Regions from separate parts of the Serratia liquefaciens ATCC 27592 genome, predicted to be linked through region 1. Evidence: predicted binding sites of a transcription regulator. Region 1 holds the regulator's gene; each other region holds the start of a gene.
What was found. The regulator CRP, encoded in region 1, controls carbon source genes, mostly activating them, when cyclic AMP is high. The targets are predictions, from matches to a motif close to ATGTGANNNNNNTCACAT.
Positions count from the first base shown of each region.

Region 2: M495_RS02385 (iron-containing alcohol dehydrogenase) is a predicted target of CRP. The motif match lies at 7,952-7,969, and genes of this name have one in related genera.
Region 3: M495_RS15985 (sugar transporter) is a predicted target of CRP. The motif match lies at 6,325-6,342, and genes of this name have one in related genera.

Region 1 covers NC_021741.1:4,843,021-4,853,659, reverse strand. The annotation lists gene M495_RS22675 (helicase HerA-like domain-containing protein) at 1-1,145, shown strand, start outside; gene M495_RS22670 (aminodeoxychorismate synthase component II) at 1,256-1,831, shown strand; gene argD (bifunctional acetylornithine/succinyldiaminopimelate transaminase) at 1,963-3,180, shown strand; gene M495_RS22660 (YccS/YhfK family putative transporter) at 3,318-5,393, opposite strand; gene crp (cAMP-activated global transcriptional regulator CRP) at 5,448-6,080, opposite strand; gene M495_RS22650 (OsmC family protein) at 6,460-6,867, shown strand; gene M495_RS22645 (phosphoribulokinase) at 6,904-7,773, opposite strand; gene M495_RS22640 (YheU family protein) at 7,925-8,158, opposite strand; gene M495_RS22635 (hydrolase) at 8,155-9,135, opposite strand; gene M495_RS22630 (LysE family translocator) at 9,255-9,857, shown strand; gene M495_RS22625 (PhzF family phenazine biosynthesis protein) at 9,868-10,639, shown strand, end outside.
Region 2 covers NC_021741.1:512,470-523,108, forward strand. The annotation lists gene M495_RS02360 (DmpA family aminopeptidase) at 1-959, opposite strand, end outside; gene M495_RS02365 (APC family permease) at 962-2,338, opposite strand; gene M495_RS02370 (CoA-acylating methylmalonate-semialdehyde dehydrogenase) at 2,498-4,006, opposite strand; gene M495_RS02375 (aspartate aminotransferase family protein) at 4,023-5,363, opposite strand; gene M495_RS02380 (LysR family transcriptional regulator) at 5,624-6,553, shown strand; gene M495_RS02385 (iron-containing alcohol dehydrogenase) at 6,688-7,815, opposite strand; gene M495_RS02390 (response regulator transcription factor) at 8,082-8,840, shown strand; gene M495_RS02395 (NAD(P)/FAD-dependent oxidoreductase) at 8,943-10,244, shown strand; gene M495_RS02400 (cupin domain-containing protein) at 10,266-10,631, shown strand.
Region 3 covers NC_021741.1:3,389,016-3,399,654, reverse strand. The annotation lists gene livM (high-affinity branched-chain amino acid ABC transporter permease LivM) at 1-436, shown strand, start outside; gene M495_RS16015 (ABC transporter ATP-binding protein) at 433-1,308, shown strand; gene M495_RS16010 (ABC transporter ATP-binding protein) at 1,305-2,021, shown strand; gene M495_RS16005 (aspartyl/asparaginyl beta-hydroxylase domain-containing protein) at 2,018-2,704, opposite strand; gene M495_RS16000 (LacI family DNA-binding transcriptional regulator) at 2,742-3,776, opposite strand; gene M495_RS15995 (Gfo/Idh/MocA family protein) at 4,098-5,276, shown strand; gene M495_RS15990 (sugar phosphate isomerase/epimerase family protein) at 5,300-6,241, shown strand; gene M495_RS15985 (sugar transporter) at 6,403-7,593, shown strand; gene M495_RS15980 (MFS transporter) at 7,784-9,205, shown strand; gene katG (catalase/peroxidase HPI) at 9,336-10,639, opposite strand, start outside.

The DNA of each region.
Region 1 (10,639 bases):
TGCTGGATTTGAACGAAGTTCAAAGCGGCGTGCTGCAACTGGTGTTCAAAATAGCCGATGACAATGCGCTGCTGCTGTTGGATATGAAAGATCTGCGCGCCATGGTGCAGTACGTTGGGGACAACGCCAAACAGTTCCAAACCCAATATGGCAATATCTCTTCGGCTTCGGTCGGCGCTATCCAGCGCGGATTGCTGACGCTGGAAGAGCAGGGGGCAAACCAGTTCTTCGGCGAGCCGATGTTGGACATCAATGACCTGATGAAAACCGACGCCAACGGCCACGGCATCATCAACCTGCTGGCAGCGGACAAGCTGATTAATCAGCCGAAACTCTATTCGGTGTTCCTGCTGTGGCTGCTGGCCGAGCTGTTCGAACACCTGCCGGAAGTGGGCGATCCGGAGCAGCCGAAGCTGGTGTTCTTCTTCGACGAAGCTCACCTGCTGTTCAACGACGCACCGGCGGCGCTGCTGACGAAAATCGAACAGGTGGTACGCCTGATCCGTTCCAAAGGTGTCGGCATCTACTTTGTTACCCAAAACCCGCTCGACATTCCGGACAGCGTGCTCGGTCAGTTAGGCAACCGCGTGCAGCACGCGCTGCGTGCCTTTACCCCTCGCGATCAGAAAGCGGTGAAAGCCGCGGCGCAAACCATGCGCGCCAATCCGGCCTTCGATGCGGAAACGGCGATCACCGAACTGGGCGTCGGCGAGGCGCTGGTTTCTTTCCTCGACGAAAAAGGGCGGCCAAACGTGGTGGAACGGGCGATGGTGATCGCGCCGGAATCCAAGATGGGCATGCTGGGGGCGGAAGGGTTGAACAGTGCGATCAATAAATCGCCGCTGTACGGTCGTTATGAGGATATGGTGGACCGCGAGTCCGCCTACGAGAAGCTGTCTGCGGAAGGTTTCGCCACCGTCGGTGCACAGCAAGCGGGCCAACCGGCGCAGCAACCCCAGGCGCAGCAGCAGGCGGGTGGCGGCCTGATGGGCGGCCTGAACGATATTCTGTTCGGCTCTACCGGCCCACGCGGCGGCAAACGCGACGGCATAGTTCAAACCGCCGCCAAGAGCATGGCACGCGATCTCGGTCGACAGATCCTGCGCGGCGTGCTGGGCTCGATCATGGGCGGTCGCAAGAAGTAAGCTGAAATTATCGATAGCGGCAGTATCGTGAGGGCGTTGTATACTGCGCCCGTGTAAATCGGGGCGGCATATTCGCCCCTACGATTGCGATGATGTCTGTTGGAAACACTATGCTGCTGTTGATCGATAACTACGACTCTTTTACCTATAACCTTTACCAGTACTTTTGCGAATTAGGCGCGGAAGTGCTGGTGAAGCGTAACGACGAGCTGCAACTGGCCGATATCGAAAGGCTGGCGCCGCAGCGTCTGGTGATCTCTCCTGGGCCCTGTACCCCGAATGAAGCCGGCATCTCATTAGTTGCCATCCAACATTTTGCCGGCAAGCTGCCGATCCTCGGCGTTTGTCTGGGGCACCAGGCGCTGGGGCAGGCATTCGGTGCTAAGGTGGTGCGCGCCCGCGAGGTGATGCACGGCAAGACCTCGGCGATCCGCCATCTCGACAGCGGTGTTTTTCGTGGGTTGAACAACCCGCTGACCGTTACCCGTTACCATTCGTTGGTGCTTGAAGCTGCTACTTTACCGGACTGTTTTGAAGTTACCGCCTGGAGTGAGCGCGACGGCGTACGCGATGAGATCATGGGCATCCGCCACCGGCAGTTGGCGCTGGAAGGGGTACAGTTCCACCCAGAAAGCATCCTCAGCGAACAGGGGCATCAGCTGTTGAATAATTTCCTTAAAAGTTAATTGTTTAGATTTTTTTTAGTCGCCAAGGTGATTTGCGTTTGCCCTTTAATGGTTTTTTATGCATATTTTGTGATTATATTTTCATTCAATTGCCATTAAAAAACTGAGTTACTTTCAGGGTGGACCCCATAATGACCGAAAAATCTGCAGTAACCCGCAGCACCTTTGATCAGGTTATCCTGCCTGTTTATGCACCTGCTCAGTTTGTCCCGGTCAGGGGCAAAGGCAGCCGCGTGTGGGACCAGCAAGGGAAAGAGTACATCGATTTCTCCGGCGGCATTGCGGTGACGGCGTTGGGGCACTGCCACCCGGCGTTGGTTGAGGCGCTGAAACAGCAGGGCGAAACCCTGTGGCATACCAGCAACGTGTTCACCAACGAACCGGCGCTGCGCCTGGCGACCAAGCTAATTAACGCCACCTTTGCCGATCGGGTGTTTTTCGCCAATTCCGGCGCAGAGGCTAACGAAGCTGCCTTCAAACTGGCGCGTCATTATGCGATTACCCGCCACAGTCCGTACAAAACCAAAATCATCGCGTTCTATAACGCGTTTCACGGCCGCACGCTGTTTACCGTCTCCGTCGGCGGACAGGCCAAATATTCCGACGGCTTTGGGCCCAAACCGGCTGATATCGTACACGTGCCGTTCAACGATCTGGCCGCGGTGAAAGCGGTGATGGACGACCATACCTGCGCGGTGGTAATGGAGCCGATCCAGGGTGAAGGGGGGATTACCCCGGTAGACGCCGACTTCCTCAAGGGCGTACGCGAACTGTGCAACCAGCATCAGGCGCTGCTGGTATTCGACGAAGTGCAAAGTGGTATGGGGCGCAGTGGCAAACTGTTCGCCTATATGCACTATGGCGTGACGCCAGACATCCTGACCACCGCCAAGGCGCTTGGCGGTGGCTTCCCGGTTAGCGCGATGCTGACCACCGAAGAGATTGCCTCGGTGATGCAGGTGGGTACCCATGGCACCACCTACGGCGGCAACCCGTTAGCCTGCGCGGTGGCGGAGGCGGCGCTGGACGTGATCAATACGCCAGAAGTGCTCAGTGGCATTGAACTGCGTCATGGACTGTACGTGCAGGCGTTAAAGCAGATTGGCGAGAAATATGGTGTTTTCAGCGATATTCGCGGCATGGGGCTGCTGATCGGTGCCGAATTGACGAAAAATCACCACGGTAAGGCGCGTGATTTCCTGACTGCCGCCGCTGCACGCGGGTTGATGATCCTCAATGCCGGGCCAAACGTGATCCGTTTTGCGCCTTCGCTGGTGGTAGCAACCGAGGATATTGACGAAGGGATGGCGCTGTTTGAGCTGGCCGTGCAGGACGTGATTGGCGCTTAATGCATAAGGGCACCGAGGGTGCCCTGAGTTTGATGACAAAGTGGTCTGTGAGCCCGAGATACTCGGGCCTGGTGCACCGAGGGGCGGTCTCCCTAATAACAAGCTTTGTCAGCAGTCTGAGGGCGCCGGCGGCGCCCTTATTGATCGCGCAGTTTGCGTTTCAGCCAGATACCATGGTGCGGACGCTGGCGCCAGGCCAGTGACGAAATGGTGTGCATGACGCTCAGGTGGGACAAAATGCGCCGCAGATGGCGTTCCATTTCAGTCACCGGCATATCCGGCTGCAAATCCGGTGGCTGCATAATGCCGTTGCCACTGCTCGGCCCGTCGTATTCAAGCCGCTGCTGACAGCTTTGCAGCGCGATTTCACAAGACTGCAGATACTCCTCTGCCAGCTTTGGCGTCAGCATATAGTGCTCGCGCGCCAGAATGGTCATCGCATTCAGGTGTTCGACAATAAACTGGCTGTGCGTAACCCACAGGCGCATATCTGCCAGGTAGCTCGATTCAAATCCCGGCTCCTGCATCGCCTGATTGAGTGAGGTGAACAGCGCGTTATGCGCCTGATTGACCTGCATGCGGGCATAAGCCAGCGCGCTGGGATCGGGTTCTTGCTCTTCCAGCAACAGGCGCAGCGCCTGCTGATCGTTTTCCAACGCCTGGTGGGCGTTCTTGCGTAGCAGACCGCTTTGCCACTGTGGCCACAGCCAGATGGTACTACCGAACACCAGCACGCAGCCGATCAGCGTGTCGATCAGGCGCGGCACCAGGAAGTGGGTGCCGTTCAGTGCCAACAGTTGCAGGGTGTAAACCGCCGTCACCGTAAAGCCAATTACCGCCAGCCCGTAATTTTTACGTGAAACCAGATAGGCCAGCAGCGTGATCACCAGCATCACGCCCAGCGTCTCAGCCTCGGGCAGCTGCAGCTGCAGTAACCCGGCGGCAATCACCAACCCAACCAGAGTGCCGAGCGCACGGTGCTGGATGCGTACCCGGGTGGCGTTGTAGCCGTTTTGGCTCACCAGCATGATGGTCAGCAAGATCCAGTAAGGTTTTGGCAGATTGAATATCATCCCCAGGCTGCTGCCCGCTGCCAGGGTGACTCCCAGCCGAGCCGCATTGCGCAGGGCGTTGGATTTGAACGACAGGTAACTGACCAGCGCGGGCCAGAATGGCAGACGGTTTTGATTGGCCATCAGATCGCGTCGGTAGAGTGGGTGCTGGGTGCGCAGCAGGCGGGCGATGCGGCTGAAGTGGTAATAACAGAATTGGCCGACCGGGTTATCCGGGTGTTGCGCCGCCACTTTTTCCAGGGCTGCCAGCTCATGATCCATGTTGAAACGCTGAGAATGCTGATGATAGAGGATATCGTGCGCTACCGTGCGCAGCCGATTGGCAATCACCTGTGCATTGCGGCGGATAATGGCTTCGGCCTGGCTCTGCTCTACCAGTTTTTGGACTTCTTCCGGCAGATGCAGGCTGACGGTGATATGTTCCTGCAAATCCAGCGCGACCTGAAAGGTGCGTTGCAGGCGCTTTTGTTCGAGATTGCTGGCATGGGGCAGAAAATTAAGCTGCTGATACAGCAAGGTGATCAGGTCCATGACCTTTTGCTGGCGCACCAGCAGCGGTGGTAAGGCGGTCTGCGGATCGGTGTGCTGGGTCAACAGCGAATATTTGGCTTCGAAGTAGTCCGCCAGCTCCAGATAGAGCTGATTGAGCGACTCGCGCATCGGTTGCTCTTTCCACAGCTTGAACCAGAACCAGGTAAACAGGCCGTACCAGGCGGTACCCACGATATATAACACCGGCGCGTGCCAAAGCGGCACCGTACCGGCCATGCTGAGGGAGAAGATGGCGGCAACCAGCGCGGCGGGCAGCAGGCGGGCGTGCAGTGGGCTGATTTCGCCGCTGACGCCAAGCAACAGTGCCAGACCGAGCATCAATGCGGGCAGCGGTACTTGCCACAGCAGTGCCTGTTGCAGCAGCAGGCTGCTAAGCGCAAAGAGCGAGCCGCCGACGATCAGGCGTTTAAAGAAGCGTTTGTGGGGCGTGTCCAGCCCGGCGATGTTGCAGCAGGCGGGAACCAGGGAAAATAGTAGGCCGTATTGCAGTTGGCCGATCAGCAGCCCGAGCAGAACCGGCAGGCACAGCACCAGCGTTTGTCGCAGTGCATAGTTGACTTCCGGATGATAAATCAGTCGGCGCCACATGATAAATCGGGGCATAAAAAAACGGCGCGAATTATCGCGCCGTTTTTTCAGTGATTAACGGGTGCCGTAAACGACAATAGTTTTGCCGTGAGCGGAGATCAGGTTTTGATCTTCCAGCATTTTCAGAATACGACCCACGGTTTCACGAGAGCAACCGACGATCTGGCCAATTTCCTGACGGGTGATTTTAATCTGCATGCCATCCGGATGGGTCATGGCATCAGGCTGTTTCGCCAGGTTCAGCAGGGTTTGCGCGATGCGGCCCGTAACGTCCAGGAAGGCGAGGTTACCCACTTTCTCAGAGGTTATCTGCAGGCGGTTTGCCATCTGGGCAGACAGGCGCATCAGGATGTCCGGGTTTACCTGAATCAGCTGGCGGAATTTCTTGTAGGAAATTTCAGCCACTTCACAGGCGGTCTTCGCCCTAACCCAGGCGCTACGCTCCTGACCTTCTTCAAATAATCCAAGCTCGCCGATGAAATCCCCCTGGTTAAGGTAGGACAGGATCATCTCTTTACCTTCTTCATCCTTAATCAGCACCGCGACGGAGCCTTTGACGATGTAGTAAAGCGTTTCGGCTTTTTCACCTTGGTGAATCAGCGTACTTTTGGATGGATATTTGTGGATATGGCAATGAGACAGGAACCATTCGAGAGTAGGGTCTGTTTGCGGTTTGCCGAGAACCATTCGCTGTTATCCTCTGTTGTTATCGCTGCCTTGTGTCACAGGGGTCAGAGTTCCCTGTAAAACGTGCTGTCGCCGTTGTTTTAATGGTGGCTATCAGCAGGTTTTGAGGCGTGTCATAAATATACGCTGTCGCTCTAGCATATTAACTTGCCGGGAGAGCTGCAAGCTACATTCTGTTAACATACCGGTAAAGGAGCCTTTCCCTGGGAGTTTCCCTGAAATCAGTGTCCCGGAAAGATTTATTGCGGCTCTGTTTGTAGCACAGAGTGAGGCGGGTGTCTCGTGTTGTCTCGCTTCAGCATGATTAGCATCAGGTTCCGTTGCCAGTTTCTATGCGAAAGCGTACTCTGATTTTAAGAAATTAACCGGAGTGACCAGCATGCAGGCAAGAGTTAAGTGGGTGGAAGGGCTGACGTTTCTGGGTGAATCCGCGTCTGGCCATCAGGTATTGATGGACGGCAACGCCGGCGATAAAGCACCCAGTCCGATGGAAATGGTGCTGATGTCAGTAGGGGGCTGCAGTGCTATCGACGTGGTGTCGATCCTGCAAAAAGGACGCAACGACGTACGTGATTGCGAGGTGAAACTGACCTCTGAACGCCGCGAAGAAGCGCCACGGTTGTTTACCCATATCAACCTGCATTTTATCGTGACCGGCAAAGATTTGAGCGACAAGATCGTGGAACGTGCGGTCAACCTGTCAGCTGAGAAGTACTGTTCGGTTTCACTGATGCTGAGCAAAGCCGCCAGCGTGACCCACAGTTTTGAAATCCGCGACCTGGCGTAACGGATAAAGGGGCGCGGTTGTACCGCGCCCCGTAGATTACTCGATTTTTTTCCCTTCCAGCAGTCGCTGCACCAGCGGCGCCATGATCAGTTCCATCGCCAGCCCCATTTTGCCACCCGGCACCACCAGCGTATTGATATGCGAGATAAAAGATCCCTGCAGCATTGCCAGCAGATAAGGGAAGTCGATCTGGTCCAGCCCGCGGAAGTGGATCACCACAAAGCTCTCGTCCAGCGAAGGGATAGCCTTGGCGGCGAACGGGTTGGAGGTGTCTACCGTCGGCACCCGTTGGAAGTTGATATGGGTACGTGAGAACTGCGGCGTGATGTAGTTGATGTAGTCTTCCATCGAACGAACCACCGAATCCATTACCGCTTCGCGGGAGTGACCGCGTTCACCGGTATCGCGGATCAGCTTCTGGATCCATTCCAGGTTCACGATCGGTACTACGCCGACCAGCAGATCGACGTGTTTGGCCACGTCGATGTGTTCAGTCACGACGCCACCGTGGAGCCCTTCGTAGAACAGCACGTCGGTCGGTGCCGGCAAGGCTTCCCATGGGGTGAAAGTGCCGGGAACCTGATTATAGGGTACCGCTTCATCGTAGGTATGAAGATACTTGCGTGAGCGACCGGTGCCGTTTTTGCCGTAGTCGAGAAAGCTTTGTTGCAGCAGGCCGAAGTCATTGGCTTCGGGGCCGAAATAGCTGATATGGCGGCCGAGATCGCGCGCTTTGCGGATCGCCGCGTCCATTTCCGGCCGGGTGTAGCGGTGGAAACTGTCGCCTTCCAGCTCGGCGGCGCGGATGTTCAACTGCTGAAAGATTTTACGGAACGCCACGCTGGTGGTGGTGGTGCCGGCCCCGCTGGAGCCGGTCACTGCGATAACGGGATGTTTGGCGGACATGGTGGTAGGTCACTCCGTGTTAAATGCGCAGGCGTCAGATATGATTATTGGTCTGTTTGACGCCCTTTCGCCAAGGGCAAAATTCCGCGCGTTGGTTTGCAATAACCCATTGTTACCTGATTTTTTCCGTCAGTCATAGAACCGATCGCCACTAAATTTCTTCCTGCCCGGCGCGGAACTGGCCGCGTGGCATGATGTTGACGGTCTCATGCAGTTCTGACCAAACCAGCAGCACCTCGCCGTTTTTCAACTGGCGGCGCACGTCTTCCACTTTCTGTTCCAGCGAGCGTTCGTGCTCGCCGTAGTCGGTGCCTTCGCGTAACACAAAGGACTCGATCAGGCTGTTTAGGGTCTCAGTTTCCAGTTCTTTCCAGGGGATAATCACGTGGTTGTGTCCAGATAAGGGGAAAGCCAGGATGGAATACGGTATTCCAGCCACATTTGGGGGTGTTTCAAGGTGCCGCCGACAAAACCGACGTGGCCGCCAAACTCGGTCAACTGATACTCAATGTTGTGCGGCAGCGTGGTGACCTCGGGGATCACTTCGTCGGTCATAAAGGGATCGTCTTTGGCATGGATGATCAATAACGGCGTCTGGATCGCCGGCAACAGCGGCAGGGCGCTGCAACGGCGATAATAATCACTGGCGTCGCTGAAGCCGTGAATGCGCGAGGTAATGGCGTCATCAAAGTCGCGGATCCGGCGCAACGCTTTGAGCTGCGGCAGCTTGAGCGGCAACGTGTCAGGGTAGTGCAGCAGCTTGCGGGTGGCATTTTGTTTGAGTTGCCCAAGCAGATAGCGCTGATAAACGCGCGAAAAGCCTTGTTCCATACGCCACGAACAGGGCTCCAGCATCAGCGGTGCTGAAACCACGACAGCCGCCTGCAGCAGACTGTCCGCCCCCTGCTGTGCCAGGTAGCAGGCCAGCATGTTGCCGCCGAGCGAGACCCCGACCGCGGCGGTGGGGGCTTCGCCGTAGGTTGCGCGCAGCCACCTCAGAAAGAAACGCGCATCTTCCGTTTCTCCGGAGTGATAGATGCGCTGCTTGCGGTTCGGCACGCCGCTGCAGCCGCGAAAATGCATCACCACGCCAAGCCAGCCTTTTTCACGCCAGGCGCTGAGCTGACCGTGAGCGTAGGGGCTGTAGAAATTGCCTTCCAGTCCGTGGAACAGTACCACGCGCGGCTTGCCGGCAGCCTGAGCCGGATCTTCGCTCCAGGCGAGATCGACAAAGTCGCCGTCGGGCAATTCCAGCCGTTGCCAATGTGGTTTTAGCTGCACGCGGCGGCGCACCAGCCTTGGCAGCAGCGTCTGCAGATGCGGATTACTGGCCCCGGTCAAAGGGCGAAAGGATTCATGCATAACCTGAGTAAAAATCTTATTGGCGGCTATTGTGGGATTAATAGTGCGCTGTTAGCTTCACTATCCTGAACTGACAATAATACTGCAAAAAATCACCCTGGGTGAGGAGCACCCACCTCATGGAACCGAGTTTATTTCTTTCGATGTTAGGCTTCCTGTGGGTCGCCGCAATCACGCCAGGCCCTAATAATATGTTGCTGACCACCTCCGGCGCCAATTTTGGTTTTATGCGCTCGCTGCTGTTGATGATAGGCATCATGCTGGGGATGCAAAGTATTTTGCTGCTGGTGGCGTTCGGGGTCGGCAGCCTGATCCTGGTTTATCCTGCGCTGCACCTGGTGCTGAAAATCCTCGGCAGCCTGTACCTGTTATGGCTGGCGTGGAAAGTGGCCACTGCCGCCTATGAAAAGCTGGAGACCGACGTGGCGCCGCCCAAACCGATACGCTTGTATCAGGGCTGGCTGTTGCAGTTCCTTAATCCCAAGGCCTGGCTGATGGCGCTGGGGGCGGTGGCCAGTTTTAGCCTGGCAGGCGACAGGTACAACACGTCGATTGTGGCGATCTCGCTGGGCATTTTGGTGGTGAATATCGTTGCCGGGGTGATTTGGCTCGGCTTCGGCACGGTGATTGGCCGCCTGTTACGCAGCAAAAAGGCCTGGATCATCTTTAATCTGTCTATGGGGCTGCTGACGGCGGCCTGTGTGTTACTCATCTGGCATTAAGGAGTTGCAGATGGCAGAAAATTACTTCCACGTAGTGGCCTTCACCGGCGAAGGGCTTCGCGGCAATCCGGCCGGCGTATGCCTGCTGAAACAGCCGTTGTCGACCGCCGAGATGCAAGCGATCGCCAATGAGCTGAGCCTGCCTGAAACCAGCTTCGTCTGGGACGATGGCGATATGTCGGCCATTCGCTGGTTTACTCCCCATCGTGAGGTGGATCTGTGCGGCCACGGCACGCTGGCGGCGGCGCACGTGATGTTCAGCGCGGTCAATCCGGCGTTGCAGGATATCCGTTTCCGTTCGGCAAGCGGTGATTTGTACGTTAAGCGCGACGCCGAAGATGGCGAACGCTTGATCCTGGATTTTCCGTCCCGACCGCCGCAAAAAATCGCGACGCCTGCCGGGCTGAGCGCGCTATTGGGCGTTGAACCGCAGGAAGTGTGGCAAGCCAATGCGCTGCTGGTGGTGCTGGAAAACGAAGCGCAGGTGCGAGCGTTGCAGCCGGATATCCCGGCGTTGATTACTTTGGCCGGGCGCGCGGTGATCGCCAGCGCACCGGGCGAAACGGTGGATTTCGTTTCGCGCTATTTCACGCTGGACGGCGGTGAGGATCCGGTTACCGGCTCTGCACACTGCACGTTGATGCCTTACTGGAGCGCCCGTCTCGGCCGCCATCAATTACACGCGCGGCAGATTTCGGCGCGCGGCGGTGAGCTGTTCTGCGAACTGAAAGGCGACCGTACCCTGATAGGCGGCTATGCGCAGATTTTTTTGCGTGGCGAAC
Region 2 (10,639 bases), 910 kb from region 1:
AGCTCGGAGATGTAATCGTTGTTCACCATGCGCAGCGGGGTGGTAAAGGCACCTTTGTTGGCGTAGTCGGCAGGGGGGAGGCCGTCATTGCCGGTGGCGAAGGCGATAAAAATGTCGCCGCTCGAGTCTTCGGTACCGCCGCCGGTGCGGGCAATGCCGATGCTGGCGCGTTGTGCCAGACGGGCGCATTGGTGCGGCAACAGCGGGGCGTCGGTGGCCAGGGTGACGACGATCGACCCCATTCCCGGGTGCGGCAGCTGCGGTGTAAACGGCGAGTGAATATGTGCCAAATGACGGCCCACCGGATAACCGCCCACCAGCAGCGACGCGCGTTTGCCGTGGTTGGCTTGCACGATGGCACCGACCGTCCAGCCACCGCGATCGGCAGGCAGGCGGCGCGAAGCGGTGCCGATGCCGCCCTTGAACTCATGGCAGATCATGCCGCTGCCGCCACCGACGGCACCTTCCTGGGGTAATCCTTCGTGTGCCGCCTGCAGTGCTTGCCGCACATGTTCAGGCTTGACGTGAAAACCGTTGATGTCGTTGAGCAGGCCATCGAAGGTTTCCATTACCACCGGCATATTCCAGTACACCGCGTCGTCGGCCGGCAGCGCTTCACGTTCCAGCGCGATCAGGCTGTCACGTACCACGCCGACGCTGTGGGTGTTGGTGAAGGCGATTGGGCTGGTGAGCAGGCCGGCTTCGCGGATCCACTCCAGCCCGGTGGCGTCGCCATTGCCGTTAAGCACATGTACGCCGGCAAAGCAGGGGGATTGCCGGGCCTGGCCGGCACGCGGTTCGATCACCGTGACGCCGGTACGCACGCTGCGCCCGTCGGGCAAATCGGCGTGGATGCTGGCGTGGCCGACGCGAACGCCGGGCACGTCGGTGATGGCGTTCAGCGGGCCGGCAACGCCGTGGCCGATTTTAATGCCCAAATCCTGAGCGCGCTGCGACATGGTTATTCTCCTTCAATTGAGGGTTCAACGTGCGGGATAGCCTGCCGGGTGCGCATATAGCTCAGCAGCAGGCCAAAGCAGAGGATACCGGCAATGATAATAAAGTCTTTCAGGCTGCTGGCGATCAAAATTGTCCATAACACATACAGGCAGCCGATCAGCGCGATCGCCACCGGCAGCGGCCACAGCGGCATCAGATACGGGTGGTGGAAACGTACGCGGCGGCGACTGATCAGCGCGGCGACGGCCATGATGATGTACACCAGCAGCAGCAGGATCACGGTAAATGAGGTCAGATCGCCGAGGTTGGAGCAAAAGGCCAACAGCGCCGAGGGAATACCGAACAGCAGAGTGGCAATCCACGGCGTGCCGAAACGCGGATGGATGATTTTCAGCGCCCGGTTCACCTGCGGCAGCCAAAAACCGTCACGCCCGCTGGAGAACATCATGCGGCTAAACTGCGCCACGATGGCGATAATGGCGTTGAACACCGACAGGTAAATCGCGCCGCTGACCACCCGCGCCAGCGTCGGCCCACCCAGTTGGCTGACCACGTAGCCGACCGGATCGGCCTGTTTGGCCATTTCCGCCAGGGACGGCGCGCCAATCAGCAAAGCGGTGAAGGGCAGCAGCTCGACCAGTACCACGATCGCCAACGTCAGCATGATGGCGGTGGCCATGGGTTTGCCCTGCTCGCGCATGTCCTCCGCCATATACACCGCGGCACCGTAGCCGTTATAGGAAAACAGCGCGACGCCGACCATAGCGACGATCAGCGGTACGGAAACCGGTGCCAACACACCTTCGGGGTTTAGCATCACCGGCGCGACGAGGATGTCCGCACTTTGGTGCGGGGTGCTAAAGCCCAACCAGGCGATTAGCCCCAGCACCGCGATTTCAACCACCAAAAAGGTGCCGGTCAGCAGCGCATTGGCCTTGATGTTGAAAATGGCGCAGGCTCCGCCGATCAAGATGGTGATCATCCCGGCGGTAGAGGCGTCGAACTGAGTCCCCAGCGCGGTGTTCAAATAAGGCACGGCACCGGTGGCCAGCACCGCCGGTACAAACAGCGCGGCACTGAGAATAAACAGGTAAGTTTGCAGCCCGCACAGGGTGCCGAACAGGCGTTTGATAATGCTGTATTCGCCCCCGGCGCTGGGATGCGCCGCACCGAGTTCGGCGTAGCACAGGGCAATAGTGGCGGCGATAAAGGCAGCGATCAGAAATGAGATAAAGGCACCGCTACCGGCGCTGGCGATCGCCAGCGGAGCAATAACGAAAATTGAGCTGGCGGGCGTGACGCCGGAGGCGGTAATCATCACCACGTCGAGGACGCTGAGATTACCTTTGAATTTGTGTTCTGGTGTGGGCTCAGTCATTCAAAACTCCATTAACGCGTTAGTGGGTTATTTTGCGGGCGGCGATCGTGCGGTAGAGCCTTGCGATGGCATGCCGCTGCCCGGGCCTGATTAAATGGAGCGCGTGGAAAACGAGGCGAATTTCTTCGCCTCTAAAAAATCATTATGATTATTATGAAATTACCCTTGCCCGGACGGGAAGTTGAAGGTGGCATGCTGGGCATCATGGGAAGAAGGCCAGCGCTGGGTAATGGTTTTGCGCTTGGTGTAGAACCTGACGGCATCCGGGCCGTAGGCGTGCAGGTCGCCAAACAGCGAGCGTTTCCAGCCGCCGAACGAGTGATAAGCCACCGGAACCGGCAGCGCAACGTTGATCCCCACCATACCGACCTGAATATGACTGGAAAAATAACGCGCCGCCTCGCCGTCGCGGGTGAACAGGCAGGTTCCGTTGCCGTACTCGTGGGCGTCTATCATCGCCATCGCCTCTTTCAGCGATCCGACCCGAACCACGCCCAGCACCGGGCCGAAGATCTCCTCCTGATAAATCCGCATGCCCGGTCGCACGTGGTCAAACAGCGTTGGGCCAAGGAAATAACCCTGGCTGATTTGCCCGCTGTCGTCCCGCACCGCCAGCTCGCGACCGTCGACCACCAGGGTAGCTCCCTCCTCAACACCCTGATTGATATAGCCTTTCACTTTTTCATAATGCTGTTGGGTGACCAGCGGCCCCATGTCGTTGCGGTTATCGTTACCGGCACCGACCCGCATGGCCGCCATTTGCCGCTGTAACCCGGCAACCAACGCGTCGGCCGTGCCGTCTCCCACCGCCACCACCAGCGGGATGGCCATGCAGCGTTGTCCGCAGGAGCCGAACGCCGCACCCATCAGCGCACTGACGCTGCCGGCGATGTCGGCATCCGGCAGCACCACAGCATGGTTCTTCGCGCCGCCCAGCGCCTGCACCCGTTTGTTCTGGCTACAACCGGTGTGATAGATGTGCTCCGCTACCGGCGTAGAGCCGACAAAGCTGACGGCTTTGACCCGGGGATCGTGCAGCAGGGTGTCCACCGCCTCGCGGTCGCCGTTGACCAGGTTCAGCACTCCCGGCGGCAGCCCGGCTTCGGACGCCAGTTGAGCGATATACAGCGTGGAGGAAGGGACGCGTTCGGAAGGTTTCAACACAAATGTGTTGCCGCACACCACCGCCATTGGCCACATCCACAGCGGTACCATCACCGGGAAGTTAAACGGCGTGATGCCTGCCACCACTCCCAGCGGTTGAAACTCGCTCCAGCTGTCGATGCCCGGCCCGGCATCCTTGCTGTGTTCGCCTTTCAGCAATTCCGGCGCATAGCTGGCGTACTCAATATTCTCGATGCCGCGCTGCAGTTCGCCCATGGCATCGCTGAGCACTTTGCCATGTTCGGCGGTGATCAACCGGCAGATGGCATCGGCATGCTGTTCCAGCAGCGTTTTTAGACGCATCATCACCCTGGCCCGCTTTAGCGGTGGCGTATCGCGCCAGGCTGGGTAGGCTTGCTCGGCGGCGTCGATGGCGCTTTCTACCGTGGCGCGGTCGGCCAGTAACACCCCCTGATGCGACAGCCCGGTAGCCGGATCGTAAACCGGTTGGCTGCGGGTTCCGCCGGTGGCGGACTGGCCGTTGATCCAATGTGCAATTGGCATGGCTTGCGCTCCTTTATTATTCGGTTGCGTTGATAGCGTCGCCGAGGGCGTTGATCAGCGAGTCGATCTGCGCTTCGCTGCTGATAAACGGCGGTGCCAACTGCAGGGTGTCGCCGCCATAGCGGACATAAAACCCGCTTTCCCAGCAGCGCATCGCCACTTCATACGGCCTGCGTGCCGCTTCGCCCGGTCGGGCCGCCAGCGTGATACCCGCCGCCAGACCGAAGTTGCGAATGTCGCTGACGTGGTTGCTGCCCTGTAAGCCGTGCACTGCACGTTCGAAATAGGGGGCCAGCGCCTGCACCCGTTCGATCATTTGTTCGCGTTCAATGATATCCAGCGTCGCCAGCCCCACCGCACAGCTGACCGGATGGGCGGAGTAGGTGTAGCCGTGCGGGAATTCGAGCAAATATTCCGGTTCATCGGTGGCCATGAAGGCCTGGTAAATCTCGGGGCGAACTACCACGGTCCCCATCGGCTGTGCGCCGTTGGTGACCTGTTTGGCAATATTCATGATGTCCGGCGTGACGCCGAATGCCTCGGCGCCGGTCAATGCGCCGCAGCGGCCGAAGGCGGTGATCACTTCGTCAAAAATCAGCAGAATATTGTGTTGAGTGCAGATCTCGCGGATGCGTTGCAGATAACCGACCGGCGGTACGATCACCCCGGCCGAGCCGGAGAAGGGTTCGACTATCACCGCGGCGATGGTCGAAGCGTCACGCAGTGTGATGATGCGGTTGAGTTCTTCCGCAAGCTCGGCGCCTTGCTCGGGCATGCCGCGCGAAAAGGCATTTCCCGCCAGTTGGGTATGGGGCAGGTGGTCCGCTTCGGCGCTGGCGCCAAAGGCTTTACGATTGCCGGCAATGCCGCCCACCGCGATGCCGCCAAAGTTAACGCCGTGGTAGCCCTTCTCGCGACCGATAAAACAGGTTTTGCCCGCCTGGCCCTTGGCTCGCCAATAGGCACGCGCCATTTTTAACGAAGTGTCTGCCGCTTCGGAGCCGGAACCGGTGAAAAACACATAGTCCAGCCCGGCCGGGGTCATGGCCTTGATTTTGTTCGCCAGTTCGAAAGATAAGGCATGGCCGAACTGAAACGCCGGGGAATAATCCAATCGGGAAAGTTGCCGGTGAGCGGCATCGGCAATTTCCTGGCGGCCATGGCCCAATCCGCAGCACCACAACCCGGATAACCCGTCAAAAATCTTGCGACCGTCCTGGCTGGTATAATAAACGCCTTGCGCGTGGCTTATCATTCTCGGGTTGGCTTTAAAATTACGGTTGCCGGTAAAGGGCATCCAATGTGCTTCTAACCATTCACGGTCGGCTTTATTTTCACGTTGATTTAAATCAGCCATTTTTCCCTCCGAGGGGGAGAATAGGTACGGTTAATTAACTATGCCCGTCATCTTTTAAATTGCAGCGTTGTTATCTGCACCAGCTCAGCCCAGGTACTTACTTGAGTAAGTACCTGGGCTGAGTGAGCTGGACGCCTGGCCGCAACTATAAAAGCTAGAGGGTATAAATAAACGTGTTAATGAATTGTTGAGTGAAATTGACTATGTTCTGCTTCTTCACTAATGTGAATAATCATATGTCGAAACTTACTTAAGGTTTTATGCAAGTAAAAAAGCGCGCATTGTTGGGCCAGTTATCGGATATGGATCTGCGGTTGCTGCGGGTATTTAAGGCGGTGGTCGACTGTGGCGGCATGAGCGCCGCCGAGCTGGAGCTGAATATCAGCCTGTCGACCATCAGCAAGCATATCAAGGATTTGGAACAGCGACTGGGCCTGACGCTGTGCCACCGCGGGCGCGAGGGGTTTGCGGTTACTGACGAAGGGCTGCTGATTTATCAGGAAACCGTGAATCTGTTGGCGGCGACCGAGGCCTTTCGCCGTGGGGTGGATGATGTGCATCAACGCCTGGGTGGGCAGCTGCACGTGGCGATATTCGACCATACCGTCAGTAATCCTCAGGCGCATATCGGCCGGGCGATTGCCTTATTCAGCGAGCAGGCGCCGGATGTCTCTTTGCAAATGTATGTGGAACCGATAAATACCATTGAACGCGGCGTCATTGACGGCCAATTTCAAATTGGCATTATTCCCATGCACCGCAGTGCGGAAAGTTTATCTTATAGTTCGTTATTTCATGAGAGGATGTTCTTATATTGTGGCGCGCAACATGAATTATTTTCCGCTAACCATGAAATACTGAATTGGGATCTGTTGCACAATTATGCCTTTGCCGGATTAGGCTACCATTCGCCGAATATGGAACTGAGCCTGCAGCAGCATTTACATCGCAAGGCAACGGGGTTTGCCCAGGAGTCGATCGCGACCCTAATTCTTTCCGGTAAGTACGTCGGCTTTCTTCCCGACCACTATGCGGCGTTTTTTGTCGCGCAAAATATGATGCGCGCCATCAAACCGACGCTGTTCCGTTATCACTGCGAATATTCCAGCGTGCTGCGGCGTTCGCCCAGCCCGCAGCGGGTGGTCAAGCTGTTCCACGAATGCCTGCTGGCGGCTCATGGAACAGCTTAATGTTTACTGATCTTTCTTCTTGCCAAAAATCTTGATCAGCAAGCCGACCAGGATGCCAATCGCGATGCCGGTGAAAATCCAGCTGATGATGCCCATGTCCAATCTCCCGCTATTACTTTGATCTGATTATATAATCATTCGATGCGGAATGCGCCTTCGATCATCTGCTGCCGCTGCGGCGCGCTGTAGTCGATCAGCGAGTTCTTGCTGTTGGATTTTGCCAGCGTCACCGCCAGTTCGTCGGCGGAAATCGGCAGGTCATCCTGCCAGAAACTGGCGATGGCATTGCGGGTAATAAAGTCGATCAGGTAGCGTTCCGGGCTGTCATGCTGCTCGGGGAACAGGCGGGCGGCAAGCTCAGCCATCAGCGCCCGCTGCTGCGGTTGTTCGCTTTTCGCCAGCAGTTCGAGGAACGGCAGCAGCAGGCGACCACAGACCTGGCCGTGGTGATAATCGCGCAGGGCGCCAATCTCGCCGGCGATGCCGTGGATCACTCCCAGCCCAGCGGCGCTCAGCGTCAGGCCGCCAAGGTAAGAGGCTTGCATAATCGCCTCGTGAGCCTCGGCGCTGCGGTTGAGCGCAGGCCAAGCCTGCAGGAAGTGGCGAATGCCGGTCAGCGACATCTCGCGCGTCATGGTATTGGCGGTTTTGGACAGATAGGCCTCGAACAGGTGGGTAAAGGCGTCGATGGCGCAGTAGGCCAGCACCTTGTCCGGTGACCCTTGCAGCAGCTGCGGATCCAGGATGGCGGTGTGTGGCACAAAGTTGTTATGGCGCAGCGAGGCTTTCACCTTGCTCACCTGGGTGTCGGTGATCACCGCATTTTGCGTGACTTCACTGCCGGTACCGGCGGTGGTCGGGATGGCAATGAGCGGCAGGGTTGCACCGCTGATTTTTGTGTCGCCGATCTTTTCCATATAGCGCAGGGTGGGCAACGGGTGCTCGACCAGCGCGGCAAAGGCCTTGGCAGCATCCAGCACGCTACCGCCGCCAATGGCTACCACGCGTCTTACCTTGCCGCGCCAGCGCGCGACCCAGGCGTCTATCTCTTGCGGTGAAGCCTCGTGACTGACGATTTCGGTGCCGAGCAGCAGTGGCGTCAATCCGTCTGCCAGTGAGGAATACACCGCGCCATTGAGGAATGATCGGCAGCTAAACAGCAGCGTCGGCTGTGGCTCGGCGGTCAGTAGCGGGATCAGTTGGCTGATGCTGCCGTGGCCGAACCAGGTCTGGCGGTTGGCAATGGTCAGGCTGGTAGTCATGTTCTCTCCTTGGCACGCGAAAACCACAGCATAAGCCAGCCTCTGCGGCTGAACCACTGCTTTTCGCTGCCTGAAAGGGATTCCGTTAATATATTAATCCAGCCTCGTTAGGCCACGCCGCAATAATCTGGCGAAGGTGTGATTTGTTTAACATGTAAACGATTCTGCTGTTGCATTTGGCGCTATTGAGTGTTTTCTATAACAAACAGGCCACGGCGTAGCCGGAATAAAGTGATTGTTAATTTATTAATGATGGCGGGGCGAAGATGAATATTCAGGTGGAACGGTTATCCGCAGTGATAGACGCAGTCGCAACCCAAGGTTTCTATCCCAACCTGTTGGCCTGGCTGGAAGGGTTCTTCGCCTTTGATAGCGCCATTGTTTACGCGTTTGAACGCGGCCAGGCGCCACGTTGCCTGATCAAAACCGAGCGAGAAAACAGTGACGCGGTCAATCAACTCTATCAACAGGGCGCTTACCTGCAGGATCCGTTTTACCAGGCGCTGAATGATGGCGGCGGCGGCGAGGTGCTGACCCTGCGCCAGTTGGCTCCCTGCGGCTTCTACCATACTGATTATTACCGTAACTTTTACCGCAAAACCGGCTGGCATGATGAAGCCGGGGTGCTGCTGCCCCTGACGCCGGAACGCGGGTTGGGGGTGTTTTTCGGCTCGGCGCGCCAGTCGGTGGGGGTGCGCTATCCGCAGTTGGCTGAGTTGCGTGATGCGCTGACGCTGCTCAAGAGCGTCGCGCGGCTGCATGGCGAAGTGGTCGTCGCCTCGGCAGAGCCAGAAAGGGTGACGGATCATGCGGTGCAGGCACGTTATCTGTTGACGCCGCGCGAGCGCGAAATAGTGGATCTGATCCTGGACGGCTGCGGCTCGCAGCAAATCGCCGATCGGCTGTTCATCAGCCTGGGAACGGTGAAAAACCACCGCAAGAACATCTACAGCAAGCTGGCGATCGGTTCGCAGGCCGAACTGTTCAATCTGCTGTTGGCCACCCCGCTGCGCCGCAGCGCCTGAGTGTTAATTATTTGTTGCGAATGTCCCTAAAGGGACATGGCGACGTCGCGCCCACCTCCTGATAATCCGATGTTATGGCATAGGGTCTTCGGGAGTGCGACAGTGAACAATAATATCGAATCGTTAACCTACTACGCGGCAACCAAAAAATACGATCTGCGCTTTCCGACGCTGGAAGAAGATCTGGACGTTGACGTGGTGATCATCGGCGGTGGTTTCTCCGGCATCAATACCGCCCTGGAGTTGGCTGAGCGCGGCATCACCAATATCGCCATACTCGAAGGGCGCTACCTGGGCTACGGCGGCACCGGCCGCAATGGCGGGCAGGTGATGGCCGGTATCGGTCACGATCTGGAAAAAATCAAACGCCACGTCGGCCCCTCCGGGCTGGAAACCATCTTCAAAATCAGCAACCTCGGCGCCGGGATTATTCGTGAGCGCATCAAGAAGTACGCGATTGATGCCGATTTCTGTTTTGGCTATGGCTACCTCGGCAGCAATGCACGCCAGGAGAAAACCCTGCGCAGCTGGCTGAAGGAATTCAAGGCGGTATCGCCGGATGAAGAGATTGAACTCTACACCGGCGCAGAGGTGAAACAGGTCGTGGGGTCAGATGCCTATACCTGCGCATTGAAACACATGGGCGGCGGCCACGTGCATTCGCTCAACCTGCTGTTGGGCGAGGCGAAGGCGCTCAGCGGCTACGGCGTAAAAATCTTCGAAAACAGCAGCGTGCTGGGCGTGGAATACGGTTCGCGCATCAAAGTGCGCACCGCCATGGGCTCAGTACGTGCCAACAAGATGCTGTGGGCGTGCAACGGTTTCCTCAACGGCATGGAGCCGTTCATCTACAACAAAACCATCAATACCTACGCGTTCCAACTGGCGACCGAACCCTTGCCTGAAGAACTGATCCGCCAAATCAGCCCGATCCGCGGTGCCTACAGCGATATCCGCCCGGTGATCGATTATTACCGGGTGACCAATGAAAACCGGCTGCTGTTTGGCAGCGCCACCCGCTTGATCGAATACATTCCGTCGGATCTTAAGGCCTGGAACCGCAACCTGATGCTGAAAGTGTTCCCGTACCTGCATGACGTGAAGATCGACCTGGCCTGGGGCGGGCCGCTGTGTTGCAGCGCCAACCTGTTCCCGCAGATCGGCACCTTGCCGCAGCATGACAACGTGTTTTATGTGCAGGGCTATTCCGGCTTTGGCGTAACGCCGAGTCATATCGTTTGCAAAGTGTTGGCAGAGGGCATGAGCGAAGGATCGGATCGTTACGATCTGATGAGTTCGATTCCGCACGTCAATATCTTCGGTAAAGACAAGCTGCGACGGGTAATGACCACCGCCGGCAAGGTTTGGCACCAGACGTCCGGCTACTGGAAAGGCCGTCGCTAATTTTTATCACAGGAGAGAAACATGAAACCATTACTGCTTAAGCAACCGCTGCCTGAACTGTTGGACATTGGCAGCGTCAGCAACCTGGGCGCCACGGTGATCGACGGTGAGCCAAACGTCGGGGTGGCGAGCCTTTTCGGTGAGCCGACCGATAACCTGAACTGCGGTATTTTCAGCTGCACGCGCGGCACCTTTGTAATGGAGTATCCGTTCTCCGAACACGCCACGGTGTGGGAGGGTAGCGCGACGCTGACCGACGAAAAGACCGGTAAATCCGTGCAGTATCAGGCCGGGGATTCGTGGTTTGTCGAAAAAGGCACCCCGGTACGCTGGGAGATCACCTCGGATCGTTTTGTAAAACATTACCTGGCGATCGTCGAAGGCTGATCGTGAAC
Region 3 (10,639 bases), 1.5 Mb from region 1:
CATCAAGCACCGGTTGACGCGCATGCCGATCGGTCGCGCCTGGGAAGCCTTGCGCGAGGATGAAATCGCCTGTCGTTCGCTCGGCTTAAACCACGTGTTGGTCAAGCTGTCGGCCTTTATGATGGGCGCGTCCACCGCCGGGCTGGCCGGGGTGTTTTTCGCCACTTATCAGGGGTTCGTCAACCCCACCTCGTTTACCTTCTTCGAATCGGCGTTGATCCTGGCGATCGTGGTGCTGGGCGGGATGGGATCGACCATCGGCGTGGTGCTGGCGGCGTTCGTACTCACGGTGGCACCGGAACTGTTGCGCAGCTTCGCCGAGTACCGCGTGCTGTTGTTTGGCGTGCTGATGGTGGCGATGATGATTTGGCGACCGCGTGGGCTGGTAAGGATCAGCCGAACCAGCTTTGCGCCGCGTAAGGGGGTGGCGCCATGAGCGACGCAATCTTGCAGGTTGAGCATCTGATGATGCATTTTGGCGGCATCAAGGCGCTCAACGACGTGAATCTGGCGGTCGAACGCGGCTCGATCACCGCGTTGATCGGCCCCAACGGCGCCGGCAAAACCACGGTGTTCAACTGCCTGACCGGCTTTTACCGCGCCACCGGCGGCGCCATCTTGCTTAACACCCACAAACGGCCAACCGACGTGATCCAGGTGCTGGGACAGAAGTTTCGCGCCGGCGACTGGGTAAACCCGAGGCGGTTGGGATCGCGCCTGTACTACAAAATGTTCGGCGGGACCCATCTGGTCAATCGCGCCGGGCTGGCACGCACCTTCCAGAACATCCGTTTGTTCCGCGAAATGTCGGTGGTGGAGAATCTGCTGGTGGCGCAGCACATGCTCAGCAACCGTAATCTGGTCGCCGGGGTGCTCAATACGCCGGGCTATCGCCGGGCGGAAAGCCAGGCGCTGGATCGCGCTTTTTACTGGCTGGAAGTGGTGGAGCTGGTGGACTGCGCCAACCGGCTGGCGGGGGAGATGTCCTACGGCCAGCAGCGGCGGCTGGAGATCGCCCGGGCGATGTGCACCACGCCGGAGATGATCTGCCTTGACGAACCCGCCGCCGGGCTGAACCCGGTGGAGACGGCGACCCTGAGCCGCATTATCCGTTTCCTGCGTCAGCACCACGGCATCACGGTGCTGCTGATCGAGCACGATATGGGCATGGTGATGGAAATTTCCGATCGGGTGATTGTGCTGGACCATGGCGATGTGATCGCCGAAGGCACGCCGAAAGAAATACAGCATAACGACACGGTGATCGCCGCTTACCTTGGCGCGGATGAAGAGGAGCTGGCGGGATGAGCAATGTGATGTTGGAATTTCGCAATGTGGACGTGTTTTACGGCCCGATCCAGGCGTTGCAGCAGGTCTCGTTACAGGTCAATGAAGGGGAAACGGTGGCGCTGATTGGCGCCAACGGCGCGGGCAAGTCCACGCTGCTGATGTCGATCTTTGGCCAACCGCGCATCAGCGGCGGGCAGATCCTATTTCGCGGAGAGGATATCAGCCAGCGTTCTACCCATTACGTTGCCAGCAGCGGTATCGCCCAGGCGCCGGAGGGGCGACGGATCTTTCCGGACATGAGCGTGGAGGAAAACCTGCTGATGGGCACCATCACTGTCGGCAATCGCTATGTGGATGAAGACCTGCAGCGCATGTTCGAGCTGTTTCCACGCCTGAAGGAGCGGCGCAACCAGCGGGCGATGACCATGTCCGGCGGCGAACAGCAGATGCTGGCGATTGCCCGAGCCTTGATGAGCCGCCCGAAGCTGCTGTTGTTGGATGAGCCGAGCCTGGGGCTGGCACCGATTATCGTCAAACAGATCTTCAGCATTCTGCGCGAATTGACCCGTGGCGGCATGACGCTGTTCCTGGTGGAGCAGAACGCCAACCATGCGCTCAAGCTGTCCGATCGCGGTTATGTGATGGTCAACGGGCAAATCCGGCTGACCGGCAGCGGCGCGGAGCTGTTAAGCAATCAGGAGGTGAGGAAGGCTTATCTGGGCGGCGCTTAAAACTGGCGCTGGATCACGCGCACGTTCAGCCGTACCAGAGCGATGATGCCACTGGACAAGATCCGCAGGCCGCGGGGCAAATCGCGGCGGCGGATATCCAGCAACAACACGGTGCGCACCTGGTCGCTGTCGTTCCACACTTCGTGTTCGAAGGTGTCGTCCCACAGCATAAATTCCCCCTCGTTCAGCCGGTACTCCCGCCCGTCGACTTTCAACACCGCAGCGGGTTCACCGTCGGCGCGTTTGGGCATCGACAACACCAGATAGCCGCGCAGAATGCCGCGGAATGGGCCACGGTGCGCGGGCACCTGTTTGCCGGGTGCCAGGAACGACAATGAGGCTGAAAGCACGTCCGGGGAAGAGGCGATCAATTGTGCAAGCTGCGGGCAACGGGCGAGGTTGCGCGCTATCGGCTGCCCATAGGCCTGCATGATAAACATCCGCCAGTCGCGAGCGTCGTTGGCGGAGATCGACGCCTGTTCGCTCATGATCTCGTGAAAACGTGGGATATTACGCAGATCTTGCGCTACGGTCAGCGCTTCCTCGCGTATCTGCTGCCAGTGAGCGGTAAAGCGTTGGGCGTCGGGAAACAGCCGGTTGCTGTCGAGGACCGGTGAACTGCTGATGCGGCGATCGTAAATACGGCGAAGAGCAAGCACAGACCAATCGTAGATAGCTGACATAGTGACCTCAATAGCAGTGAGCCGATTTCTCGCCGTCTTAGGGTTGTTTTAGATGTGATTGCCGGACGATCAATTCGCCGGTATACAGCCGTTGTCCGCCGGGTTCGAAGGCCTGCGTCAGGCAGTGAATGCCATCGGCTATCAGCTGCTGCATCGGCTGGCGGTAAGTGGTTAGCTGGTAGCTGGGGGAGGCCGCCAGCTCAATGTCGTCAAAGCCCACCACGGCAATCGGCGCACAGCCCGGCTTGGCGCGTATGGCATCGATAACGCCGACCGCCAGAATGTCGTTCTCGCAAAAAATGGCGTCTATCCGTTGCTCTGCCGGGGTGGCGGCCAGGTAGGTCGAAAAGGCCTCCATCCCGCAAAGACGCTGGTAGTGCGGAGCCTGCAGCACCAGGTTGACCTCACGCTGCTGTTGCGCCAGCGCGGCACGGAAACCGTCCAGGCGGCGCAACTGGGTAGATTCGCTGATTGGTCCCGCCAGATAGCCCATACGCGGGTAATCTTGCTGGAGCAGCAACTCGCCGATGTCGAACCCAGCCTGATAACCGTGGGTCGCCAGCACCTGGATATAGGGGCTTTCACTGTAGCGATACAGCACTACCAGCGGAATACGGTGAATGTCCTGCGCCAGGCTGATCAGCCGGTCATTGAGCAGCGTGCCGAGGAACAGCAGCCCGTCCACCTGCATTTGGTCCGCCAGCGTCAGCACCGACTCATAATCGTGTTCAGAGGTGATATTGAGCAGCAACGCCATATAACCGCGGCTTTGCAACTGCCGGGTCACTTCATCCAGCAGCGTAAAGATATGCGGGTTTTTCAGTTCGTCCGCCACCAGCCCGATGATGCGGGTACTCTTTTTCGACAGGCTGCGCGCCAGCAGGTTAGGGCGATAACCCAATTCACGCGCTGCGGTTTGAACCCGTTGCATGGTCTGCGGTGAGATCGACGCGCCGTCGGTAAAGGCACGCGATACCGTCCATTTAGACACGCCGGCGCGGGCGGCCACATCGCTGGCCGTCGCCTTGCGTGCTGCGGGCGCCGGGGTAGAGCCGGGTTTCTTCGCCATCATCTTTCGCTCGTGATGAAAAAACGGTATGGGTTCAACAGATTAGCACAGCGTAGTCGAATGCGGGAATTGCCGACGTTGGCGCGAGGATCCTGCGGGCCATCGGCACAACGCAGCGGATCTTTTTAGCGGTATTTTGTGATCCTGATCGGCAGATTTATTATGGCGCATTTGACTTATTTTTAACCCTCTCCAATAGTCCATCGCAAGTGGCATTTGTTGAGCGGTCAAGTTGCTACCTAATTTTGCACCCGGGTGCAGTTAAAGTTTGCACCCGGGTGCAATGCGGCGAAAACGATGAAATCCAAGATTTCGGGAGCAACTATGCTAAATGGCGAAAGAAAAACGGCGCGCCTTCTGCGCTGGGCTATGGTCGGCGGCGGGCGGTTGGGGCAGGTGGGATACAAGCATCGCTGCGGGGCGCTACGGGATAATACCGCTTTTGAGCTGGTGGCCGGCGCGTTTGATATCGTGCCGGATCGCGGCCGCGAGTTTGGCGTGAACCTGGGGGTAGCGGCCGAACGCTGCTATGAAGATTACCGTACGTTGTTTGTTCAAGAGGCGCTGCGTGAGGACGGCATCGAAGTGGTGTCGGTAGCGACGCCGAACGGTACGCATTACGAAATTACCCGTGCGGCGCTGCAGGCCGGGTTGCACGTCATCTGCGAGAAACCGCTGTTTTTCACCAGCCAGGAAGCCTATGAAATTAAAGCGCTGGCGGCGGAAAAAAACCTGATCGTCGGCGTGACTTACGGTTTCTCCGGCCACCCGCTGCTGCTGCAAATGCGCGCGATGATCGCCAACGGCCAGATTGGCGAAGTACGGATGGTGGATCTGCAATATACCCACGGTTTTAATGCCACGGACGAAGTGGATCGCCTCAGCGAAGCGCAGAAATGGCGCATTGACCCCAAGATCTCCGGCCCGAGCTTTGTGCTGGGGGATATTTCCACCCACACCTACTACCTCTCCCAATTGGTCATGCCGCAGATGCAGATCCGCGAGCTGCTCTGCGATCGGCAAAGTTTTATTCCCTCACGAGCACCGTTGGAAGACAACGCGCTGGTGATGATGCGCTATGAAAGCGGCGCGGTAGGGCGGATGTGGGCTTCATCGGTGAATGCTGGCGCGATGAGCAGCCAGCGTATTCGCATCGTGGGGTCGAAGGCCAGCCTGGAGTGGAGCGACATCAACCCCAGCGAGCTGCGCTACGAGGTGCAGGGGCAGCCAAACCAGACGCTGTATCGCGGCATGGCGTATCTGGACGATACCTGTAACGCCTGGGAACGGCTGGGGGCTTTGCATACCGAAGGCCTGACCGAATCCTGGGCCAACATCTACCTGAAATTTGCTCTGGCTATCGACGCCACTCGCCGCGGCGATCGGCAGGCGCTGGCGCAACTGGTGTATCCGGATATCGACGCCGGGATCGAGGGCGTGCGCTGGATTGAAAACTGCGTGCGTTCCGCCAACCAGGGCGCCCGTTGGGTGGCCTTTGAATAAACCTATTTACCCGGAGCAAAAGCATGAAACTTTCTTTTTGTACCGATAGCCTGGGCCACCTGCCGTTTGAAGCCATGCTGGATCGCCTGGGCGAACTGGGGGTGTTTGGCGTGGAAATGACCACCGGCGGCTGGTCTTCGGCACCGCATCTGGACACCGTGGCGCTGTTGCAGGACGCGGGCAAGCGGCGGCGGCTGATGGCGGCGCTGGAAAGCCGCGGCATGAAAATTGCGGCGCTGAACGTTTCCGGTAATCCGCTGGAGCCAGGCGTGCTGGGCGAAAAACACCGCCATGATACCGACAACACGCTGGCGCTGGCCGCCGGCCTGGGGGTGAAAAAAATCGTCATGATGAGCGGATTGCCCCCTGCGGCGCCCGGCGACAGCATCCCTAACTGGATCACCTATACCGTCAGTTGGCCGCCGACGCTGAAAAACTGCCTGGACTACCAGTGGAACGAGGTGGCGATCCCGTATTGGCAGAAGCTGGTGGATAAGGCGCAGGCGTTCGGCATAGAGAAGTTCGCGCTGGAAAATTTCAGCTCGATGCTGGTGTGGAACCCGGACACGCTGTTCAGGCTGCGCGACGCGGTGGGGCCGATGGTGGGCTTGAACCTCGATCCCAGCCATCTGATCTGGATGGGGGCCGATCCGATTGCCGTCGCACGGCGCCTGGGGGACGCGATCCACCACGTGCACGGCAAAGATGTGCGGCTGGAAAGGGGGATAGTGGCGGTCAACGGGCTGCTGGAAACCCGGCCGGTGGAACAGGTTGCACAACGTGCCTGGAACTATGTGGCCGTCGGGTGCGGGCAGGATTTGCAGTGGTGGAAGGAATTCTTCTCGGTGGTACGCATGATGGGTTACAACGACTGGGTCTCGCTGGAGATGGAAGATCTGACCATGTCGGTCGATGCCGGTATTAATACCTCGATTGAGGCGTTACAACGCTGCATCAGCCAATAACGCCTGTTTATTTCTGCCAAAGGCCTGCAGGTTTGCAGGCCTTTGCGCGGCAAAAGACTGTCGAAAAAAACAGGCCAATAAAAGTGTGATCTATATCGTATTTACCCCGCCAGTTGGTTAAAATATCGCTACTTCCCGCACCTGTCCGGATCCCGTTTAACATGGAACAAACCCAGGTATCTCGCTCAACCGCCTGGTTGCGCGTGGTCATCCTTGCCGTCTCGGCCTTTATCTTCAATACCACCGAATTTATTCCGGTGGGGTTGCTGAGCGACATCGCCAAAAGTTTCTCAATGCAAACCGAGCAAGTGGGTTTGATCATCACCATTTACGCCTGGATTGTCGCCTCCGCCTCTCTGGTGTGTATGCTGCTCACCAGCAAAATTGAACGGCGCAAGCTGCTGATCGGGGTGTTCATACTGTTTATCGCCAGCCATGTGCTGACCGCCGTGGCCTGGAACTTCACCACGCTGGTGATTTCCCGTGCCGGTGTGGCGCTGGCCCACGCGGTATTCTGGTCGATCACCGCCTCGCTGGCGATCCGGGTCGCCCCGGCGGGCAAAAAGGCGCAGGCGCTGAGCCTGCTGGCCGGCGGTACCGCGCTGGCCATGGTGCTCGGCCTGCCGCTGGGCCGCGTGATTGGTCAGATCCTCGGTTGGCGCATGACCTTTATCGGCATCGCGGTTTGCGCCACCCTGGCGCTGGTGCTGCTGTGGCGTCTGCTGCCGGTGCTGAAAAGCGAGCATTCCGGTTCACTGTCCAGCGTACCGATGCTGTTTAAGCGTCCGGCGCTGGTTAGCCTGTATATGCTGACCATCATCGTGGTGACGGCGAATTTCACCGCCTACAGCTATATCGAACCCTTTATTCAGACCGTGGCCGGGCTGTCGGAAAACTTCACCACCCTGATGCTGTTGCTGTTCGGCGCCGCCGGTATCATTGGCAGCCTGCTGTTTAGCCGCTTCAGCGAACGTTTTCCGTCGGGCTTTTTTATCGGCGCTATCGCGCTGTTGATGCTGAGCCTGCTGCTGCTGTTGCCGGCCTCCGGCAATGAAAATCACCTGACGTTGCTGTTTGCGGTGTGGGGCATGGCCATTATGGCGATTGGCCTGTCGATGCAGGCCAAGGTGTTAAACCTGGCGCCGGACGCCACCGACGTGGCGATGTCGATCTACTCCGGGCTGTACAACTTTGGTATCGGCGGCGGCGCGCTGCTGGGTAACCAGGTCAGCCGGCATCTGGGCATGGGCAACATCGGTTTTGTCGCTGCACCGCTGGCGCTGATCGCCCTCGGCTGGTGTGTGCTGAACTTTTACCGCGGCGAACGCCTGCAACACCACCACATCCGCTAAGCCCCACCGCACGACAGCGGGCCATCAGTTCGCTGTCGTGCATTGCTACTCCGGTTGAATTTTCTCTCAGCAAAACAGATTGCTGCAGTTTTTTATGCTTAAAATTTTTTCATAGTCTGCTAATTAAATATTTAACTCCGACGCCGAGCCGATAGCATAGAAAACTATCGATTATGTTATGGCGAGGTTAATGGTGAGTGATTCTTTGGTTGCGGGAAGCGTGGGGGCGGCCCAGTCGCCGATCCATGAACGGGATCTGTCGGCAAGAATAGATGCATTGCCCACCTCCGCCGGGCTGTGGCGGTTTATTGCTTTGCTGGCGTTAGGCGGCTTTTTTGAACTCTACGACCTGTTCCAGACCGGATACATCAGCACCGGCTTAATCGCCGAAGGCATCTTCCATACCGGAGCGCAGGGCGTGTTCGGTGTCTCCGACCAGGCGGCATTCGCCTCCGCCACCTTCCTTGGCCTGTTTATCGGCGCCAGCCTGCTCAGCCCCTATGCCGACCGCTTTGGCCGCCGCAGCACCTTTATGTTTGCCCTGGCCTGGTATGGCATCTTTTCGCTGTGTCTGGCTTTTCAGCATCAGGCCGAATGGGTGATCTTCCTGCGCTTTTTGGTCGGCGTCGGCTTGGGTATTGAGCTGGTGACGATCGATACTTATCTGACCGAATGGGTGCCCGCACATCTGCGCACCCGGGCGTTTGCCTTTTCTTTCTTCATTCAGTTTCTCTCGGTGCCGACGGTGGCGTTAATGTCGTGGTGGCTGGTGCCGCAAACCATCCTGGGCCTGAGCGGCTGGCGTTACGTGGTGATCGCCGGTGCGGTGGCTTCGCTGGTGATCTGGCTGGTGCGTAAAGGCCTGCCGGAATCGCCGCGCTGGCTGGCACAGCAGCGGCGCTACCCGGAGGTCCGGCAGGTGATGCAGGCGATGGAACGGCGCTGCGGCGTCACCCATACGGCGGATTTCCCCGCGCATGACGCGCAAGCACACAGCGAAATGCCGGCGCAGGGGAGCTTTAAGGATATTTGGTCGCCGCGTTACCGCAGTCGTACCCTGATGCTGGTGGTGATGAATTTCTTCCAGGCCATCGGATTCTTTGGCTTTGGCAACTGGCTGCCCGCTTTGCTGGCCGGAAAGGGAGCCTCCATCACCCACAGCTTGCTGTATGCCTTCTTTATTACTCTGGCTTACCCGTTGGGATCGCTGCTGTGCAGCCGCTATGCCGACAAGATGGAAAACAAGTGGCAGATTGTACTTTCCTGCCTGGTGACGGTGATCTTCGGCTCGCTGTTTGCCCTGCAAAACAACCCCGTCTGGCTGATCCTTTGCGGTTTCTTCATCACCTGGTCCAATGCCTGGCTGACCTATAGCTACCATTCTTATCAATCGGAAGTGTTCCCGACTTATATACGCGCCCGCGCTGTCGGCTTCTGCTATTCGTTCAGCCGACTGTCGACGGTATTCAGCAGCCTGATCATCGGCATCATCCTGCAATACGGCGGCTCGGTGGGGGTTATCGCGTTTATCGTGGCCAGCATGCTGATTGTGATGGTGGTGATCGGCGTGTTTGGCCCGAAAACGCGCGGTATCGATCTGGAAAATATTTGAGTACTACTCGCGCGAGATCCTGTGAAATAAAAAGCCCGCTTAAGCTGACCTAAGCGGGCTTTCAGGCTACTGACAAAGCCTTCACTGGTGTTTGGCGTAGGGGCGCTGCATGCTGCGCCCGTTACATCTCTTAGGCGAGATCAAAACGATCGAGGTTCATCACCTTAGTCCAGGCGGCGACAAAGTCGCGTACGAAGCTGCCCTGGGCGTCTGAGCTGGCGTAGACTTCCGACAAAGCCCGCAGCTGAGAGTGCGAACCGAAGATCAGATCGGCACGCGTCGCCGTCCATTTGAGCGCACCCGTTTGGTTGTCGCGCCCTTCAAACACGCCGTCTTCGTTGGCCGCTTTCCAGGTGGTACCCATATCCAGCAAATTGACGAAGAAGTCGTTGGTCAGCGCCTGTGGGCGTTGGGTCAACACGCCGTGCTGGCTTTGACCGACGTTGGCGTTCAGCACCCGTAACCCGCCCACCAATACCGTCATTTCCGGTGCGGTCAGCGTCAACAGCTGCGCTTTATCGACCAACAGCGCCTCGGCTGGCACGCTGAATTGCTGCTTCAGGTAGTTGCGGAAGCCATCGGCCACCGGTTCCATCGCTTCGAAGGATTCGACGTCGGTCTGCTCCTGCGTTGCGTCCATGCGGCCCGGCGTGAAGGGAACGCTCACCGGGTGCCCGGCGCTGATCGCCGCTTTTTCGATGCCGGCCGCACCGGCCAGCACGATCACATCCGCCAGCGAGACGCGTTTGTTACCTGACTGCGCCTGGTTAAAGGCCTGCTGAATACCTTCCAACGTGGCCAGGGTTTGTGCCAGCTGAGCAGGCTCGTTCACCGCCCAATCCTTTTGTGGCGCCAGACGAATACGCGCCCCGTTGGCGCCGCCGCGTTTGTCGGAACCGCGGAAGCTGGAGGCGGATGCCCAGGCGGTGGAAACCAGCACCGATACCGGCAGGCCCGAGGCCAGGATCCGGGTTTTAAGATCGGCAATATCCTGATCGTTAATCAACTCATGATCGACCGCCGGGATCGGATCCTGCCAAATCAGCTCTTCGGCCGGCACTTCCGGGCCGAGATAGCGAGCGCGCGGCCCCATATCGCGGTGGGTCAGTTTGTACCAGGCGCGAGCGAAGGCATCGGCAAGCTGATCGGGATGTTCATAGAAACGACGTGAGATCTTTTCATAGGCCGGATCGAAACGCAGCGACAGGTCAGTCGTCAGCATGGTCGGGCGCTGCTTTTTGTTGGGATCGAAGGCATCAGGAATGGTTTCGCCGACGTCTTTGGCCACCCACTGGTGTGCACCGGCCGGGCTTTGCGTCAATTCCCACTCGTATTCGAACAGGTGCCGGAAGAAGTCGTGGTTCCACTGGGTTGGGGTGGTGGTCCAGGTGACTTCCAAACCGCTGGTGATGGCGTCTTTACCCTTGCCGGTAC